One region of the Paracoccus seriniphilus genome, then DNA from elsewhere that is predicted to be linked to it. Evidence: riboswitches for the same ligand, from Rfam matches in the RefSeq annotation. Region 1 holds a riboswitch; each other region holds the start of a gene.

Evidence for each region. A riboswitch is a leader RNA that binds a small molecule or an ion and turns the genes downstream of it on or off. The one in region 1 is predicted to bind thiamine pyrophosphate.
Region 2: another riboswitch for thiamine pyrophosphate. It lies ahead of JHW44_RS13390 (thiamine ABC transporter substrate-binding protein); the one in region 1 lies ahead of thiD (bifunctional hydroxymethylpyrimidine kinase/phosphomethylpyrimidine kinase).
Region 3: another riboswitch for thiamine pyrophosphate. It lies ahead of JHW44_RS19090 (YkoF family thiamine/hydroxymethylpyrimidine-binding protein); the one in region 1 lies ahead of thiD (bifunctional hydroxymethylpyrimidine kinase/phosphomethylpyrimidine kinase).
Region 4: another riboswitch for thiamine pyrophosphate. It lies ahead of thiC (phosphomethylpyrimidine synthase ThiC); the one in region 1 lies ahead of thiD (bifunctional hydroxymethylpyrimidine kinase/phosphomethylpyrimidine kinase).

What each region holds. Positions count from the first base shown of each region.
Region 1 covers NZ_CP067129.1:2,175,598-2,179,599, forward strand. The annotation lists gene tatB (Sec-independent protein translocase protein TatB) at 1-393, opposite strand, end outside; gene JHW44_RS10640 (twin-arginine translocase TatA/TatE family subunit) at 416-649, opposite strand; gene JHW44_RS10645 (MarC family protein) at 808-1,425, shown strand; gene JHW44_RS10650 (retropepsin-like aspartic protease family protein) at 1,425-2,000, shown strand; TPP riboswitch at 2,038-2,142, shown strand; gene thiD (bifunctional hydroxymethylpyrimidine kinase/phosphomethylpyrimidine kinase) at 2,198-3,001, shown strand; gene JHW44_RS10660 (FAD-dependent oxidoreductase) at 2,998-3,990, shown strand; gene thiS (sulfur carrier protein ThiS) at 3,968-4,002, shown strand, end outside.
Region 2 covers NZ_CP067129.1:2,734,241-2,738,242, reverse strand. The annotation lists gene JHW44_RS13395 (ABC transporter permease family protein) at 1-1,015, opposite strand, end outside; gene JHW44_RS13390 (thiamine ABC transporter substrate-binding protein) at 991-1,977, opposite strand; TPP riboswitch at 2,012-2,113, opposite strand; gene mutS (DNA mismatch repair protein MutS) at 2,214-4,002, shown strand, end outside.
Region 3 covers NZ_CP067132.1:134,862-138,863, reverse strand. The annotation lists gene JHW44_RS19105 (ABC transporter substrate-binding protein) at 1-741, opposite strand, end outside; gene JHW44_RS19100 (ABC transporter ATP-binding protein) at 738-1,481, opposite strand; gene JHW44_RS19095 (ABC transporter permease) at 1,474-2,229, opposite strand; gene JHW44_RS19090 (YkoF family thiamine/hydroxymethylpyrimidine-binding protein) at 2,253-2,864, opposite strand; TPP riboswitch at 2,855-2,961, opposite strand; gene JHW44_RS19085 (hypothetical protein) at 2,990-4,002, opposite strand, start outside.
Region 4 covers NZ_CP067129.1:1,150,504-1,154,505, reverse strand. The annotation lists gene JHW44_RS05705 (cation:proton antiporter) at 1-19, opposite strand, end outside; gene thiC (phosphomethylpyrimidine synthase ThiC) at 141-1,943, opposite strand; TPP riboswitch at 2,043-2,166, opposite strand; gene JHW44_RS05695 (Hint domain-containing protein) at 2,322-3,323, shown strand; gene JHW44_RS05690 (hypothetical protein) at 3,438-3,701, opposite strand; gene glnA (type I glutamate--ammonia ligase) at 3,882-4,002, opposite strand, start outside.

The DNA.
Region 1 (4,002 bases):
TGCTGGCGCAGAAGCGCCAGTCTTGCCCTCTTCCGGAGCCTTGGCCCCGGAGGGTCCGGTCCCGAGGCCCGGATCCGGCTTGGCCGTCTCTTTCGGGCCGGGAACCTTGGGATCCCATTTCTCGAAACGCTCTGCGGCGCGATCCAGCGCGTCCAGCCCCAATGCCTTTTTCGAAGTCAGCGATTTCATGTCGCGCAAGCTGCCCGCGGCCTCATCCAGCCCAGAACCCTTGGCGGCATCTTCCATCGCCGAGGTGAATTCGCGCGCCATTCCCCGCGCCTTGGCGGTAAAGCGCCCCAGCGAATGGAACAGATGCGGCAGATCCTTGGGACCGACCACGATCAGCGCCACAACGCCAATCACCAAAAGCTCGGTCCAGCCGATATCGAACATGATGTGCCGCGCCCCGTCCGAATCAGCTGCGGTCGGTGTTGTTCGGCGTCACGTCGCGCGCCTGTTCACCGGGCGTATCCGTGGTGTCCTCGACGGCTTTTTCGATCTCTTCCGAGCCGTCCTTGACGCCTTTCTTGAAGGCCGTGATACCCTTGCCCACTTCTCCCATGAGGGACGAAATCTTGCCACGTCCGAACAGGACCAGCACGACAACCGCGATCAGAAGAAGGCCGGGAAGGCCGATATTGTTCAGCATACGAAACTCCCTTGTCGGACGGATCCTCCGCCCGCGGGTCAGATTTAGGGCCTTGCAGGCAGGATTGCAAAGCCCGAATCGGTCACGATTGAGTTCGGGCGCATTCTATTTTCGGTTCCTGCGCTTGGCAGAGCATCCGACGCGGGCGATAAGGTGGCATGGACCTGTCGCTTTACATCACCGCATTCGTCACGCTGTTCGTGGTCATCGACCCGATCGGGCTGACCCCGATCTTCATTGCGCTGACCCCCGGAATGAATGCCGCGCAGCGCCGCCATATCGGCTTTCGCGCCGTGGTCATTGCCGCCGTGCTTCTGATGCTGTTCGGTGTTGCGGGCGAAGCGATCCTGTCTGCCGTCGGCATTTCGATCTCGGCCTTTCGTGTCGCAGGCGGCATGCTGCTGTTCCTGACCGCCCTCGACATGCTGTTCGAAAGGCGCACCGAACGTCGCGAGGGTCAGGGCAGCGCCGATCCCGAGGCGCAGGACCCTTCGGTCTTTCCGCTGGCCATGCCGCTGCTGGCCGGACCGGGCGCATTGGCCACGATGATTCTGCTGGGCGGACAGGACAGCGGCTGGCTGCATCTGTTGCTGATCAATCTGGTGATGCTGGCAGTGCTGCTGATCGCGATGGTGCTGTTTCACCTGTCCACCCCGCTGGCACGGGTTCTGGGGCGCACCGGTGTCATGGTCGTCACCCGTCTGCTGGGCATGTTGCTGGCCGCGCTTTCCGTCCAGTTCGTCTTTGACGGATTGAAGGGATCGGGGCTGTTCTGATGGCGACCGATGACGGCATGCGGCTGGCCTATTACATCGTGCTTCTGGTGGTGATCGGCGGCGCAGTGCTGTTCGAACTGTCTGGTCGCGGCAGCAAGGCGTTGCGGCAGTTGGGCCTGTGGGTCGTGATCTTTGCCGGCGCGTTCTTTGCCTCGGAACTGTGGATGAATGGCGGCCTGTCCGGTCAGCGACAGATGGTCACCAGTGGCGGGCGCATCGAGATCCCCGCCTCGCGGGACGGGCATTTTCACCTGACCGCGCAGCTGAATGGCGTCCCGGTCCGATTCATCGTCGATACCGGTGCCTCATCCATCGCCCTTGGCCCGGAAGACGCGCGACGCATCGGTATCGACACCGGAGATCTGGCCTATATCGGCACCGCCATGACCGCCAACGGTCAGGTCAAGACCGCGCCCGTGACCATCGACGAGCTGGCCATCGGCGATATCCTCGACCGCAATGTCCGGGCCTGGGTCATCGATGGTGATCTCGACGGCTCCTTGCTGGGCATGTCCTATCTGCGGACATTCGCCCGCGTCAGCTTTGAAAGCGATCTGCTGATTCTGCAGCGCTGAGGCTCTTGCCAGGCGCATCGCCCTGTCCTATCGTCGCGCCATTCCGTTGGGGTGCCCTGCTTGTCGGGGCTGAGAGGCCGCGTGCCAACCCATCGAACCTGATCCGGGCAATGCCGGCGTAGGGAACGGAGACAGAGTGGCCCCAGATCGCGCCACATCTCTTTGTCCCATGCCGCATCCCGAAAACGGAGGACGGCATGAAGGGCTCGGCAAGGTTACTGATCATCGCGGGATCCGACAGCGGCGGAGGCGCCGGGATTCAGGCCGATATCAAGACAGCTTCGGCACTGGGGGTCTATGCGGCGACCGCGATCACGGCCATCACCGCCCAGAACACCCAGGGCGTGCAGGCGGCGCAGGCGGTCTCACCCGAGATGGTTGCCCGGCAGATTCGCTCGGTTCTGGATGACATTGGCGCGGATGCGGTCAAAATCGGCATGCTGGGGTCGGCCCGGATCGTGCAGACCGTGGCGACCGAACTGCGCGATTTCGACGGCCCCGTGGTGCTGGACCCGGTCATGGTCGCAAAATCGGGCGACAGGTTGCTGGAATCCGACGCCATCTGCGCGCTGATCGGCCAGTTGCTGCCCCGCGCCACCCTGTTGACCCCCAATCTGCCCGAGGCCGCGCAACTGCTGGACCAGCCATCGGCCAGATCGGCCAACCAGATCTGCGAACAGGGTGCCGCGCTGAAGCGGCTGGGGGCGCGTGCGGTTCTGATGAAGGGCGGACATTCCCCAGATGCGGATTGTACCGACTGGCTGATCAGCGATGAACCGCCGCAGCATTTCACCTCGCCCCGGCTGGCCACATCCAACACCCATGGCACGGGCTGTTCGCTGTCTTCTGCGATCGCTGCGGGCCTGAGCAAGGGCGCATCGCTTGGCGAGGCCGTGCATGACGCCCATCACTGGCTGCATCGTGCAATTGCGCAGGCCGACGGGCTGCAGATCGGCAAGGGCCATGGCCCGGTGCATCATTTCCACGAGGTCTGGGCATGAAAAATCTTTTCACCGTTCTGGGCGCAGGGGTCGCGGGCCTCTGTGTGGCAACCGAACTGACCCGGCGCGGCGCCGCCGTGCAACTGGTCGATCCCGCCGGTCCGGCGGGACAGCATGCCTGTTCATGGTGGGCCGGCGGCATGCTGGCCCCCGATTGCGAAGGCGAAACCGCCGAGGAACCCGTCGTCCGGCTGGGCCGCGAGGCCGAGGGCTGGTGGCAGGCGGCAGGCGTTCCCGTCACCCGCCGCGGATCACTGGTGCTGGCACCGGGGCGCGACCGGGCCGAGCTGGACCGCTTTGCGCGGCGCACCGAAAACCATCGCTGGCTGGATCGCGACGAGTTGGGTCGGGCCGAACCCGCCCTTGCCCCGCGCTTTTCCCGCGCGCTGCATTTCTCGGCTGAATCACATATCTGCCCGCGTGACGCGCTGGACATCCTGACCCGCAGTCTGGCCAGCCAAGGGGTGCCCGTTCAGGCGGATGCACCGCGCGGGCAGATCATTGACTGTCGTGGGCTGGCCGCCGGGGACCGCCTGACCGACCTGCGCGGCGTGCGCGGGGAAATGGCGGTGTTGCGCGCGCCCGAGGTCCAGATATCGCGCCCCGTCAGATTGCTGCATCCGCGCCACCCGATTTACATCGTGCCGCGCGGCGATGGCGTCTACATGCTGGGCGCGACTCAGCTGGAAAGCGAGAATCGCGGCCCGGCGACGCTGCGCTCGGTCGTGGAACTGCTGAACACGGCCTACAGCCTGGACCCGGCCTTTGCCGAAGCCGCCGTGCTGGAACTGGGCGCCGATGCGCGCCCGGCATTCCCCGACAACCTGCCCCGCATCCGCCGTCATGAAGACAGGATCTTCGTGAACGGCCTGTTCCGCCACGGCTTCCTGCTTGCCCCCGCCATGGCGCGGATGGTGGCCGATCTGGTTCTTGAAGGCAAAATCCCCGAGGTGATGGATGAAGATCATGGTGAATGGCACCCCGCATGAGGTCGCCGCAAC
Region 2 (4,002 bases), 560 kb from region 1:
ATAGCCCCGCCGCGAGCAGAGCCGAAAGCAGGGCCATCACGATGGAACGCAGCGCGGCAGCCCAGACATCGGCGGGCAGGGCAGGGATTCGGGGAAGGCCCTGAACGGCCACCGCGCCGATGGGCCACAGCAGGAACAGCGTCGCCAGCGTGATTGCAATGGCATCCGCCAGGCGGTGAAAGCCGCGCGGAGCAGCCGGACCCCGATCAAGGTCCAGTCCCGCGCCAAAGGCAGCCGGTGCCACGATGTGGCGTGCCATCAGCAAGGCTGCAAGGCTCAGCGCGATCTGCACAAGTCCCAGCGCGGCCGCGCGCCCCAGATCGAAATCAAAACGGAACGCCTGGTAGATGGCCAGTTCAACCGTGGTGGCCGAAGGACCGCCCCCCAGCGCCAGCGCTACCGTGAAGGATGTCAGGCAGACCAGGAACACGGCCAGACAGACACCCGGCAGGACCGCGCGCAGCATCGGTCTTTCCAGATGGCGGCTCATGTCGGCGGGCGCAAAGCCAAGGCTTTCCGCCAGGCGGAAACGTTCGACCGGAATGCTCTGCCAGCCCTGCAGAATCAGGCGAACCGACAGGGGCAGATTGAAGAAGACATGGGCCAGGATCACCCCTTGCCAGCCATAGACAGAAAATTCGCCCAGGCCGATGGCACGCAGCGTCTCGTTGATTGCGCCAGTCCTGCCGAATACGGCGATCAGCCCCATGATCGCCACGATCACGGGCAGGATGAAAGGGGCCCCCAGCAGGGTGACAAGGGCCCTGCGTCCCGGAAAGCGCCGCCGAGCCAGCGCACGGGCCACCGGCACCGCCAGAATGGCGGACAGCGCCGCCGACAGGGCTGCCTGCCAGATCGTGAACCAGACGGCGCGCCAATCCCATATCTGCAGTGCCGACAGACCCCTGGCCTGCCATGCAACTGCGGCCAGCGTGCCCAGGATCAGCGCGGCCAGCCCCGAAGCGACCGCGATTCCCCCGGCATCGCGCCTTACCGCGAAAATGCCTGCAGCCATTCATCCAGCGCCGGTTTGCGCAGCTCTTCTGCCTCGTCTTCGCTATAGAAAAGGGTCTTTTCGGGGCGCGGAAGGTTGCGCATCACCTCGGGCCATGCGTCCTGATCCAGCTTGGCGGGCAGGGACCAGTTGGCCAGCGGAATGGTTTTCTGGAAATCGGGCGTCAGGATCCAGTCCATGAAGCTCTGAGCCAGTTCCGGCTGATCGGTCGAGGCAAGCTGCGCGGCCAGTTCGGCCATGAAGTAATGCCCTTCGGGAAAGATCGCGGCATGTTTGCTTTGATCGTCTTCGGCGGCAATATGATAGGCGGGCGATGTCGTGTAGGACAGAACCATATCGGCCTCGCCCTCGGTGAACATGCCATAGCTTTCCGACCAGCCCTTGGTCACGGTCAGCACCTTGGGCGCCAGCCTTTCCCAGGCCTGCGCGGCGTCGTCACCATAGATGGCCTTGACCCACAGCAGCAGTGCCAGCCCTGAAATCGAGGAACGTGGGTCCTGCAGGACGATCTTCAGGTCGTCAGGCGCTGCCAGCAGCTCTTCGAAGCTTGCGGGCGGGTTTTCAAGACGCGTGTCGTCATAAATGAAGGCGGTTTCACCCCAGTTATAGGGCAGAAAGATGTCATCCTGCCATGCGACGGGCAGAGACAGATTCGACACATCCTGACCATGCGGCGCAAACAGCCCCGAGGCACGCGCGCGGGCGGTGACGTCGGTGTTCAGGCCAAAGACGATATCGGCCTCGGTCTTCTCGCCCTCCATCAGGATGCGGGGCAGGATGTCGCCAGTGACGAATTTCAGATCGCATTCGCAGAAGGATTCGAAACCTTCCTCGATTTGCGGGCCGGGACCCCATTCGCTGGCGATGTAATCGCCGGCATAGACGGTCAGAACGGGCTTTTCCTGCGCGGCTGCTGACGTGGCGGTCAGCAGGGCAAGGGTCAGGACAGTCGGTTTCAACATCGCCGGGCCTCCTTTCAGGTTCTGATTGCGAAAGAAAGGACAGCGAAACCTTCCCTCCGCCGGCGCTAACCGGATCAGGTTCAACGGGTCCGCGAATCGCGTCTCAGCCCGGTGCCGGGCCCCCCGAGGTATGCGATGAACATAGTGCGGCGGATGAATGCTGCAAGGTGAAAGCGCGGTTTTCAAGCCGGGCGCAGACAGCTAGAACCGCCTCTAACCGCAGATGAAGGACCCCCATGAGCGATCAGCCCACCCCGATGATGGCGCAATATCTTGCGATCCGCGAGGCGAACCCCGGCGCGCTTCTGTTCTATCGTATGGGCGATTTCTACGAGATGTTCTTTGATGACGCAGTGCAGGCCGCCGCCGCGCTGGACATCGCCCTGACCAAGAGAGGCACGCATGGCGGACAGCCGATCCCGATGTGCGGCGTGCCGGTCCATGCGGCCGAAGGTTACCTGCTGACCCTGATCCGCAAGGGCTTTCGCGTTGCCATTGCGGAACAGATGGAAGACCCGGCCGAGGCCCGCAAGCGCGGCTCGAAATCGGTCGTGGCGCGCGATGTCGTGCGGTTGGTGACGCCGGGCACGCTGACCGAGGAAACCCTGCTGGAGGCGCGGCGTCACAACTTTCTGGCAGCCTTCGCGCAGATCCGCGAGGAAGGAGCGCTGGCATGGGTGGACATTTCGACCGGCGCATTTCAGGTCATGCCCTGTCCCCTGTCGCGCCTTGCGCCGGAACTGGCGCGGCTGGCACCGCGCGAATTGCTGGCGCTCGAGGGATCGGGGCTGGAAGATCTGGCGGCCGAATCCGACGCGCAACTGACCGATCTGCCTGCAGGCGCCTTTGACAGCACCGCCGGCGCGCGCAGGCTTTGTGCGCTTTACGGCGTGGAAACATTGGACGGCTTTGGCAGCTTTGAACGCGCCGAACTGTCGGCAATGGGTGCGATCGTCGACTACCTGGATATGACTCAAAAGGGCAAACTGCCGCTGATGCGCCCACCGGTCCGCGAATCCGCGGGAGGGGCGATGCAGATCGATGCGGCAACCCGGCGCAATCTGGAGCTGACGCAGGCCCTGTCCGGTGGCCGCGAAGGTTCGCTGCTGACGGCGATTGACCGCACGGTGACGGCAGCAGGTGGACGCTTGCTGGAGCGGCGCATCAGTGCGCCGTCGCGGGATCTGGCGCTGATACAGGCCCGGCAGGACGCCGTGGCGCAACTGGTCGAGGATCGGCGGCTGGCCACTGATCTGCGCGAGGCCCTTGGCCGCGTGCCCGATATGGACCGTGCGCTGTCACGTCTGGCGCTGGAGCGCGGCGGCCCGCGTGATCTGGCTGCGATCCGCGCTGGTCTGACGCAGGGGGCGCTGATTGCCGAAACGGTGGCACCGGATTCCGCGCAGATCCTGCGCGAGGCCGCCGCCGATCTGACCGGCCATGACGAACTGATCGATCTTCTGGATGATGCCTTGGTCGCCGAACCGCCGTTGCTGGCCCGCGACGGCGGCTTCGTTGCGCCGGGCTTTGACGAGGATCTGGACGAGACCCGGCGTCTGCGCGACGAAGGTCGCGCGGTGATTGCGGGAATGCAGGCGCAATATGCGGAACTCTCGGGGGTCAGCAGCCTCAAGATCAAGCATAACAACGTGCTGGGCTATTTCATCGAGACGACCGCCACCCATGCTGAAAAGATGCTGGCGCCGCCCTTGAATGAGACCTTCATCCATCGCCAGACCACGGCCAATCAGATCCGCTTTACCACCGTGGAACTGTCCGAGCTGGAAACACGCATCCTCAATGCCCGTGACCGCGCACTGGAGACCGAGCGAGAGATATTCGCCCGGCTGCGTTCGGCGGTGCTGGCGCAGGCGGGTCCGATCGGGACAGCGGCGCGGGCGCTGGCCGAGATCGACCTGACAGCCGCCTTTGCCGATATTGCCGCAGGTGAGGGCTGGACGCGTCCGCAGATGGATGACAGCCGTGCCTTTCAGATCGAGGGTGGCCGTCACCCTGTTGTCGAAC
Region 3 (4,002 bases), on a different replicon from region 1:
GATCTGCGCGGCGGCGCGGGGATGGTCGGCGGCCCATTCATAGCCTTTCTGGGTTGCCAGCATGAAATCGCGCACCATGTCCGGGTGTTCGGCCAGAACCTCGCTACGGGTGCCGATATAGCCGTTCTGCTGGTCGGGAATGCCATAGTCGGCATAGGTGAAGGATGACTGTTTGCGGCCCAGAAGCTCGCCGTTGACGCCCTCCCATGTGGCGACTTCCAGCGTGAAATCCACCGCGCCAGAGGCCAGCGCTTCATAGGCGCCGGTGCCAAGCGTGACCGTGTCCCAGACCGGTTCCCCGCCATCATTTGCGATCATCGTGCCGATCAGCGCGGCTTCCCATGCGCTGCCGAAACCGGCATAGGTCTTGCCCGACAGATCGGCGGGGCGGGTGATTTCGGTATTGTCGCTGTTATAGACGAGCCGCCCGTTTTCGTGCTGCATCGTCGCCCAAAGCGCAACCAGATCGGCATCGGCGGCCTTGGCACTCATGAAACCCAGCGAGGTCAGATAGGCGAAATCTGTCGCACCCGCCGCCAGCAGTGCCGAAGAACTGGTGTCGGAATAGGGCAGAATCTCGACATCCAGCCCGGCGTCTTCGTAGAATCCACGATCCTGCGCGACGACAAGGCCGATATGATTGGTGTTCAGCGTCCAGTCCAACGCGATGGTCACCGGCGTTTCGGCCAGGGCCGACAGGGGCGCGATCAGGGTCGCGGCAAATATAAGAGGGCGGATCAAGTCGTGGTCTCCTTCAGCAGCAGGGATTTCAATCGGTCACGCAGGGGCGCAAGCGTTGCTTCGTCGCGTTGGTCGCGCGGGGTGGTTACCGGGATATCGGCAATGATGCGGCCGGGACCGGATGACATGACGATGATCCGGTCTGCCAGCGTCGCGGCCTCATGCAGATCATGCGTGACCAGCAGAACTCCGCGCGGGCGTTCGTGCAATCTTTGCAGCAGCCAGTCCTGCATGCGCAGGCGGGTCACGGCGTCCAGCGCCGAGAACGGCTCGTCCAGCAGGATGAAGCGGCCTTCCTGAACGACGGTGCGCAGGAAGGCTGCGCGTTGGCGCATTCCGCCGGACAACTGAGCGGGGAACATCTGCTCGCAGCCTTCCAGACCGAAGGTTGCAAAAAGCGGGGCCACTTGCTGGCGGGCATGATCGCGCGAAAGTCCGGCAATTTCCAGCCCGATGGCCGCATTCTGGATGATGGTCAGCCATGGAAACAGCGCATCGCTTTGCGGTTGATAGCACAGGGCCGGATGCGGGCGTGTCACGGGGACGCCATCCAGAAGCAACTGTCCACTTTCCTGCATGGCATCGGGCAGGATGCCGGCCAGCCATTTCAGCACCGAGGTCTTGCCGCAGCCCGAGGGGCCGATCAGCGCGGTCATGGTCCCGTCGGCCAGCGAAAGCGACAGCTCTGACAGCAATTCGCGTTCTCTGGTGCGGATCGACAGCTTGCGGATCTCAAGCATGGCTGCGGGCCTCTGGCCCCTTGGCGGTCAGCCGGTCTATCAGCCGCAGCACGCCCAGCAGGGTCAGGGTCAGGCAGGCCGATACGACCACTGCGGCCAACACCAGATCGGCCCGGAAATTGTTCTTGGCCGACAGGATATAGATGCCCAGCCCGCGCCGTGCCCCGGCATATTCGGCAAAGATCGTCGCGACGATCGCATAGGTGGCCGAAATCCGCAGGCCCGCCAGAAATGCCGCACGCGCCGAGGGAAGCGTGGCGCGGCGAAATACGCTCCAGCGGCCCGCGCCCATAGACCCCAGCAATTCACGGAAAGCAGGCGGGGTTTGACGATAGCCCGACAACAGGCTGAGCAGCATCGGAAAGAAAGTGACAAGGATCACCAGCAGGACCTTGGGCAGCAGGCCAAAGCCGAACCACAGGATCATCAGCGGCGCCAGCGCGACCAGCGGCACGGTCTGGCTGGCCACGAACAGCGGCATCAGCCCTCGTTCGGCCCAGCCATTGAAATGCAGCAGCACCGAGGTGACAAAGGCAAAGCCCACCGACAGCGAAAAACCCAGCGTCGCCACCGCCAGCGTCACACCGGCATGCATGCCGATCTCGGCGCGGTTCTGCATCAGCGCCCGGAATACCCCGGAAGGCGGCGGCAGGATCAGCGGCGAGACATCCGCCATGTGGCAATAGACCTCCCATCCCGCCAGCAGCAGGACGGCAAGGATCAAGGTCGGCAGGACGCGGGTCAGCATGAGGCTTTCCTTGCGCTGCAGCCTCAATCTTTGCTGGGGCTGTTGGCCGAGGCGGTCAGATCGATGGTCACATGTCCCTCGGCTGGACCAAAGCGCAGGAATGCCTGCCGCAGCGTTTCGAAGACCGCGCCGGCATCGCCGCGCAGGCGGGTGCAGAAGTTCTTGGAACGCAGGAAGGTGCCCGAGGATTTCAGGAACTCGATGCAGCCGTAGATTTCGTCCATATGCCGATCCTGGCCCAGCACATACAGGGAAAACTGCACATCGATCTGCACGCCCATATCCGGGGCTTCAGCCACGGCCTCTTGTGCCTGAAGCTGTCGCTGCGCCAGCGGTGTATTCTGGGCTATGGCCAGAATGTCGCAACGGCAGGATGGATCATCGGGTTCACCGGGGCAGCCGCGCGACAGGGTGACATGCATGGTCGAATGGGCAGGATTGCGTGCCGTCGTCGCGAACAGGTCGCGGATCGCATCAATCAGCGGACCGGGCGCGCCGACCATCAGCGTGGACATGTCATCAGTCTCGATGCGCAGATCGTCACGATAGGGGTCCAGGGCCTTCAGCCCGGACATGATGACCTGAACGAAATCCGAGGTCATCGGATAAAGAGACACTTGTGCGCCAATGAACATGCGATCCTCGCTCCGCCGGCATTACCCGGATCAGCTGTGAAGGGTTCGCGCTGCAATGCGCATCTCAGCCCCGCTGTGAGCACCCCCGTTTATGGCGCGCAACATCGGGCAATGGCATGCTGCTGTCAAGCGTCCGGGCGGCGTCGAAACGCGAAGCCGTGCCGAAATGGCGATCCCGGCAAATATTGCGAGATTGCGCGGCGCAGCGATGGCGGTTTCCGCTCTTCCTGCAGATAGGGCAATATCCTGAATATTGCGGCGCTGGCGTCGCGCATCAACTTGATCTGCTCTTTCTCGGTCGGAAAGGGATCCTTGGCACCTTCGCTCAGATCGGACAGATCGAACAGCGCCTCCAGATCGGGTCGGAACCGGCGTCGCAGGGCTTCGATCTGATCGGCGTGCTGCGACACGATCCAGCGGCGTCTGTCCAGATGATAGACATCGCGCGATCTGGAAATTCCTGCCGGCGCCAGTTTCTGGGCCGCGCTCGTGATCGCCGGAGCGGTCAGCTGCAGTTGTCGGACGGCCAGCCCGGACATCTGGCTGAAGGCCAGCGAAAAGGAAGTATTGGCGGGCTCGGCCGGCGTGATCAGATCGGCGGTTTCGGTGATGCCAAGGACATTGAGAAAGTCATCAACAGCATTGCCATTCAGCAGGTGACAAGGGTCATAGGGGCGCAGGATGATGCTCTGCTCTCCGAAACTGTCCGCATATTCGTCGATGATCTGGCTGTGCAGCAGCCTGGCGTGATGCTGACGCAGAAATTGTCGGGCCGTGGATGTTGTGGCATCGGCCTTGACCCGCTGTTTGAACAGGCTCTCGACGTAAAGATCGGGGCGTCTGAGATAGACCACGATCCTGGTTTGATCCTGCAAGGGTTCGGGCAGGATGTCATGCAGGCGTGTCGCCACGCCGGGCTGAGAGAGCAATTCGCCGCTGAGGATGGCATCGCGACACCGGGATCGTGCCAGTTCCCTGTGCAGTTCGCGGCCGAAACGCGCGCCATCCCCCGACAGCAGCATGGCCGCCACCGGATTGTGGTGGATGCGCATGTCAGCCGGCTTCTGGCGGCCCGCATGCAGATAGCGCAGCGAGTGCTTTTCCAGAAACGGCGCATTCATATTCAGAACGTGCTGAA
Region 4 (4,002 bases), 1.0 Mb from region 1:
TCAGAAGCGCAATATCCATAGTATTGAGATAGCGGGAAAAACCGTCTCAGGGAATACAGAGGGTGACGGCTTTGCCACGCATTCTCGTGACCGGTGCAGCACAATCACAGGCAGATTGCGCCGCACCGGCCCTGGCGGGCCTAGCCCTCGACCGGCATATAGAGATCTCCGCCGTCGCGATATTTCTCGGCCATTTCTTCCATGCCCTTGGAGCGGGCCTCAGCACGGATGTCATGGCTGATCTTCATCGAGCAGAACTTCGGGCCGCACATGGAACAGAAATGCGCCACCTTGTGCGCCTCCTTGGGCAGGGTCTGATCGTGGAACGAGCGCGCCGTTTCCGGGTCGAGCGACAGGTTGAACTGGTCTTCCCAACGGAACTCGAAACGGGCCCGTGACAGGGCGTCATCGCGCAGTTTCGCCGCCGGATGACCCTTGGCCAGATCGGCCGCATGGGCGGCGATCTTATAGGTGATCACACCGGTTTTCACGTCGTCGCGGTCAGGCAGGCCCAGATGTTCCTTGGGGGTGACATAGCACAGCATCGCGGTGCCGAACCAACCGATCATCGCCGCACCGATGGCACTGGTGATATGGTCATAGCCCGGCGCGATATCGGTGGTCAGCGGCCCAAGCGTATAGAAAGGCGCCTCGCCGCAATGGGTCAGCTGCTTGTCCATGTTCTCCTTGATCTTGTGCATCGGCACATGACCCGGACCTTCGATCATCACCTGGCAATCCTTGGCCCAGGCGATCTGCGTCAGCTCTCCAAGGGTTTCCAGCTCGGCGAATTGGGCAGCGTCATTGGCGTCGGCAATCGAGCCAGGCCGCAACCCGTCACCCAGGCTGAAGCTGACATCATAGGCGCGCATGATGTCGCAGATTTCGTCGAAATGCTCGTAAAGGAAGCTCTCGCGGTGATGATGCAGGCACCATTTCGCCATGATCGAACCGCCACGGCTGACGATGCCGGTCACGCGTTCGGCGGTCAGATGGATGAAAGGCAGGCGCACGCCAGCGTGGATGGTGAAATAATCCACGCCCTGCTCGGCCTGTTCGATCAGCGTGTCGCGGAACACCTCCCAGGACAGATCCTCGGCCACGCCGCCGACCTTTTCCAGCGCCTGATACAGTGGCACCGTGCCGATCGGCACCGGGCTGTTGCGGATGATCCAGTCGCGGATGTTGTGGATATTGCGCCCGGTGGACAGATCCATGACGGTATCGGCCCCCCAACGCGTGGCCCAGACCATCTTTTCGACTTCCTCTTCCATCGAGGAGGTCACCGCCGAATTGCCGATATTGGCGTTGATCTTGACCAGGAAATTGCGGCCGATCGCCATGGGTTCGATTTCGGGGTGGTTGATATTGGCGGGAATGATCGCGCGCCCGCTGGCCACTTCCTGACGGACGAATTCCGGCGTCACATGGTCGGGAATGGATGCACCCCAGTCATGTCCGTCGCGCACCAGTTTCTCCTTGGCGGCACGCCGGCCCAGATTTTCTCGGATTGCGACGAACTCCATTTCCGGCGTCACGATACCGGCGCGGGCATAGGCCATCTGGCTGACCGCCTTGCCCTTCCTGGCGCGCAATGGCTGATTGCGAACCGGGAATTCAGGCGTCAGCCGGTCGCCCGAAACAAAGCCATTGTCCTCGGGCTTGACCTGCCGCCCCTCGTAGCGTTCGACATCACCGCGCGCCATGATCCAGCTTTCGCGCAGGCGCGGCAGCCCCCTGTTGATGTCGATCTGCGCCTCGGGATCGGAATAGGGACCGGAACTGTCATAGACGGTGACCGGCGGCTCCATGGCCGAAACATGCAGGTCGATCTCACGCATGGGCACGCGAATGTCGGGATGAAGCTCGCCTGCGTGCCAGACCTTGCGGGAGGCCGGCAAGGGGCCGGTGGTGATCTGCGGGATAGGTCTTTGATCGTTCATGCGCGTCTCCTCAAGCACAACTCGAAAAGACCCGAGATGATGTATGAGGCAGAAAGCGACCGGTAACGGCCATGATCGGCCGCAACGGCCCAAGGAACGCGATTCGTCCCTCGGTCTTCCTACGCCAGTCTCAACTGGGTCAGGTTCAAAGGGTCGCGTCACCGCAGGTTGCCCTGCCAATCAGCCTCTCAGTCCCTTCGGCGGGACTCCCCTGACAGGGCGCAAGATTTCCGAACTGCCGGCTATTGTCAACCATTGTCGAAGAATCGATCACTCCGGAAAGCACGCAGCGAACCTATCCCAAAGAACGTTTCCATTCAGGCCCGGACTGTCGTAAAGTTTATTCAATATATTTTTCAGATAGTGAGATTTTACCCGATGCCGACGAGTTTCAACGAGCAAGTCTGGACGCTTGATCCATACGCGCCTCCGCCTGAAGGAACGGTCCTGACCGTCAGCCTCGTCACGCTTACCGACGAAAATGACGATGATGAAATCCTCGGCAGCTCGGGTGACGAACTCAATGGTGAGCCGATCTCGAACAGTTTCCCCGGCGATACGGTGACAGTTCGTCTGGCTGATGGCAGCGAACAGACCATCACGGGAATCACCTTTGGAATGGCGGATGGCACTGCCTATTTCACGCCTACCGACGGCTCGATCCTGACGGATGCGACACTTGTCAGCACGACATTTGTCCTTGGCCAGGGTGGTGTCTCTCGCGACGATCTGGGGCCCGTATGTTTCACGCTTGGAACGCAGATGACCGGGGCGGATGGCTCTGCCGTTCTCATTGATGACCTGAAGGTCGGCGATCAGGTGATGACCACAACCAACGGGTATGAGACCGTCAAGACGATCCGCTGGATTGCGCGCCGCACGATCGATCGCGATGAACTGAAATCCAATCACAAGCTTTTCCCGGTGCGGATCACGGCCGGTGCCCTGGGCGAGGGATTGCCCCATCGCGATCTGGTCGTGTCGCGTCAGCATCGCATGCTTGTGCGTTCCAAGGTGGCCCAACGGATGTTCGGGCAGGACGAGGTTCTGATCTCTGCCGTGCGCCTGTGCCCCCTGCCCGGCGTCTATATCGATGATGCGGTCGAAAGCGTTACCTATGTCCACCTTCTGTTCGACGATCATGAGATCCTGATTGCCGAAGGCTGTGCCACGGAAAGCCTGTTTACCGGCCCCGCCGCCCTGCACGCGCTGGAGTTCGAGGCGCGCCAAGAGCTGTTCTCGATCTTTCCGGAACTGAAATCGCGCGTGCACGCGCCACAACCGGCCCGTATCATTCCCAAGGGTGCGCGGCAAAAGCAGCTGATCAACCGTCATGCAATGAACGACATTCCAATTCAGGCCGGACAGCCAGCCGCCTGATCCGCCACTGAACACATGTGAAAAGACGCGCGAAGGCAGTGCTTTCGCGCGTCTTTCGTGACGGGATCGGTTTCTTCGTCCCTTCGTTTCCACGTCGGCAAATGCCGTCATGTGTCAACGGTCACCACGGCTGGAAGGGTCGATCAGCCCGCTGGACGGGAAAACGGTCACGGTAATCAGCCGATCACCGTCAATGTCGCGACGCACCAGCTCCTTGCCGATCAGGACCGATTTAGCGGCAACCTGACGGGTAATCTCGGCCTTGGCCCTGACCGGGAAATCGGGGCGTTCATGCGCCTGGCGGGCCGCATTGGCGGGAAGGGCAGCACCCAGAACGGCAACGGCGGTCAGGATAGCGGAAAAACTCTTGAAGGTCATGATATTGGCTCCTTGTATCTGATGACGTGAACCGTGTTGGCTCTGACAGGCGATACGCAGGAACCCGGGATTATATTTCACCCCATACGTTTTCGTGATGGTCCCGCACGCCAGCGTGAAGGAACCGAAATGAAAAGGGGCACCTAACGGCGCCCCTTTCCACTGTCTTCGAAACGGCGATCAGCAGGAGTAGTACAGCTGATATTCGACCGGATGGGGCGTATGTTCGTATTCATACACTTCTTCCCATTTCAGGGCCATGTAGCCCTCCAGTTGGTCGCGCGTGAACACGTCGCCCGCC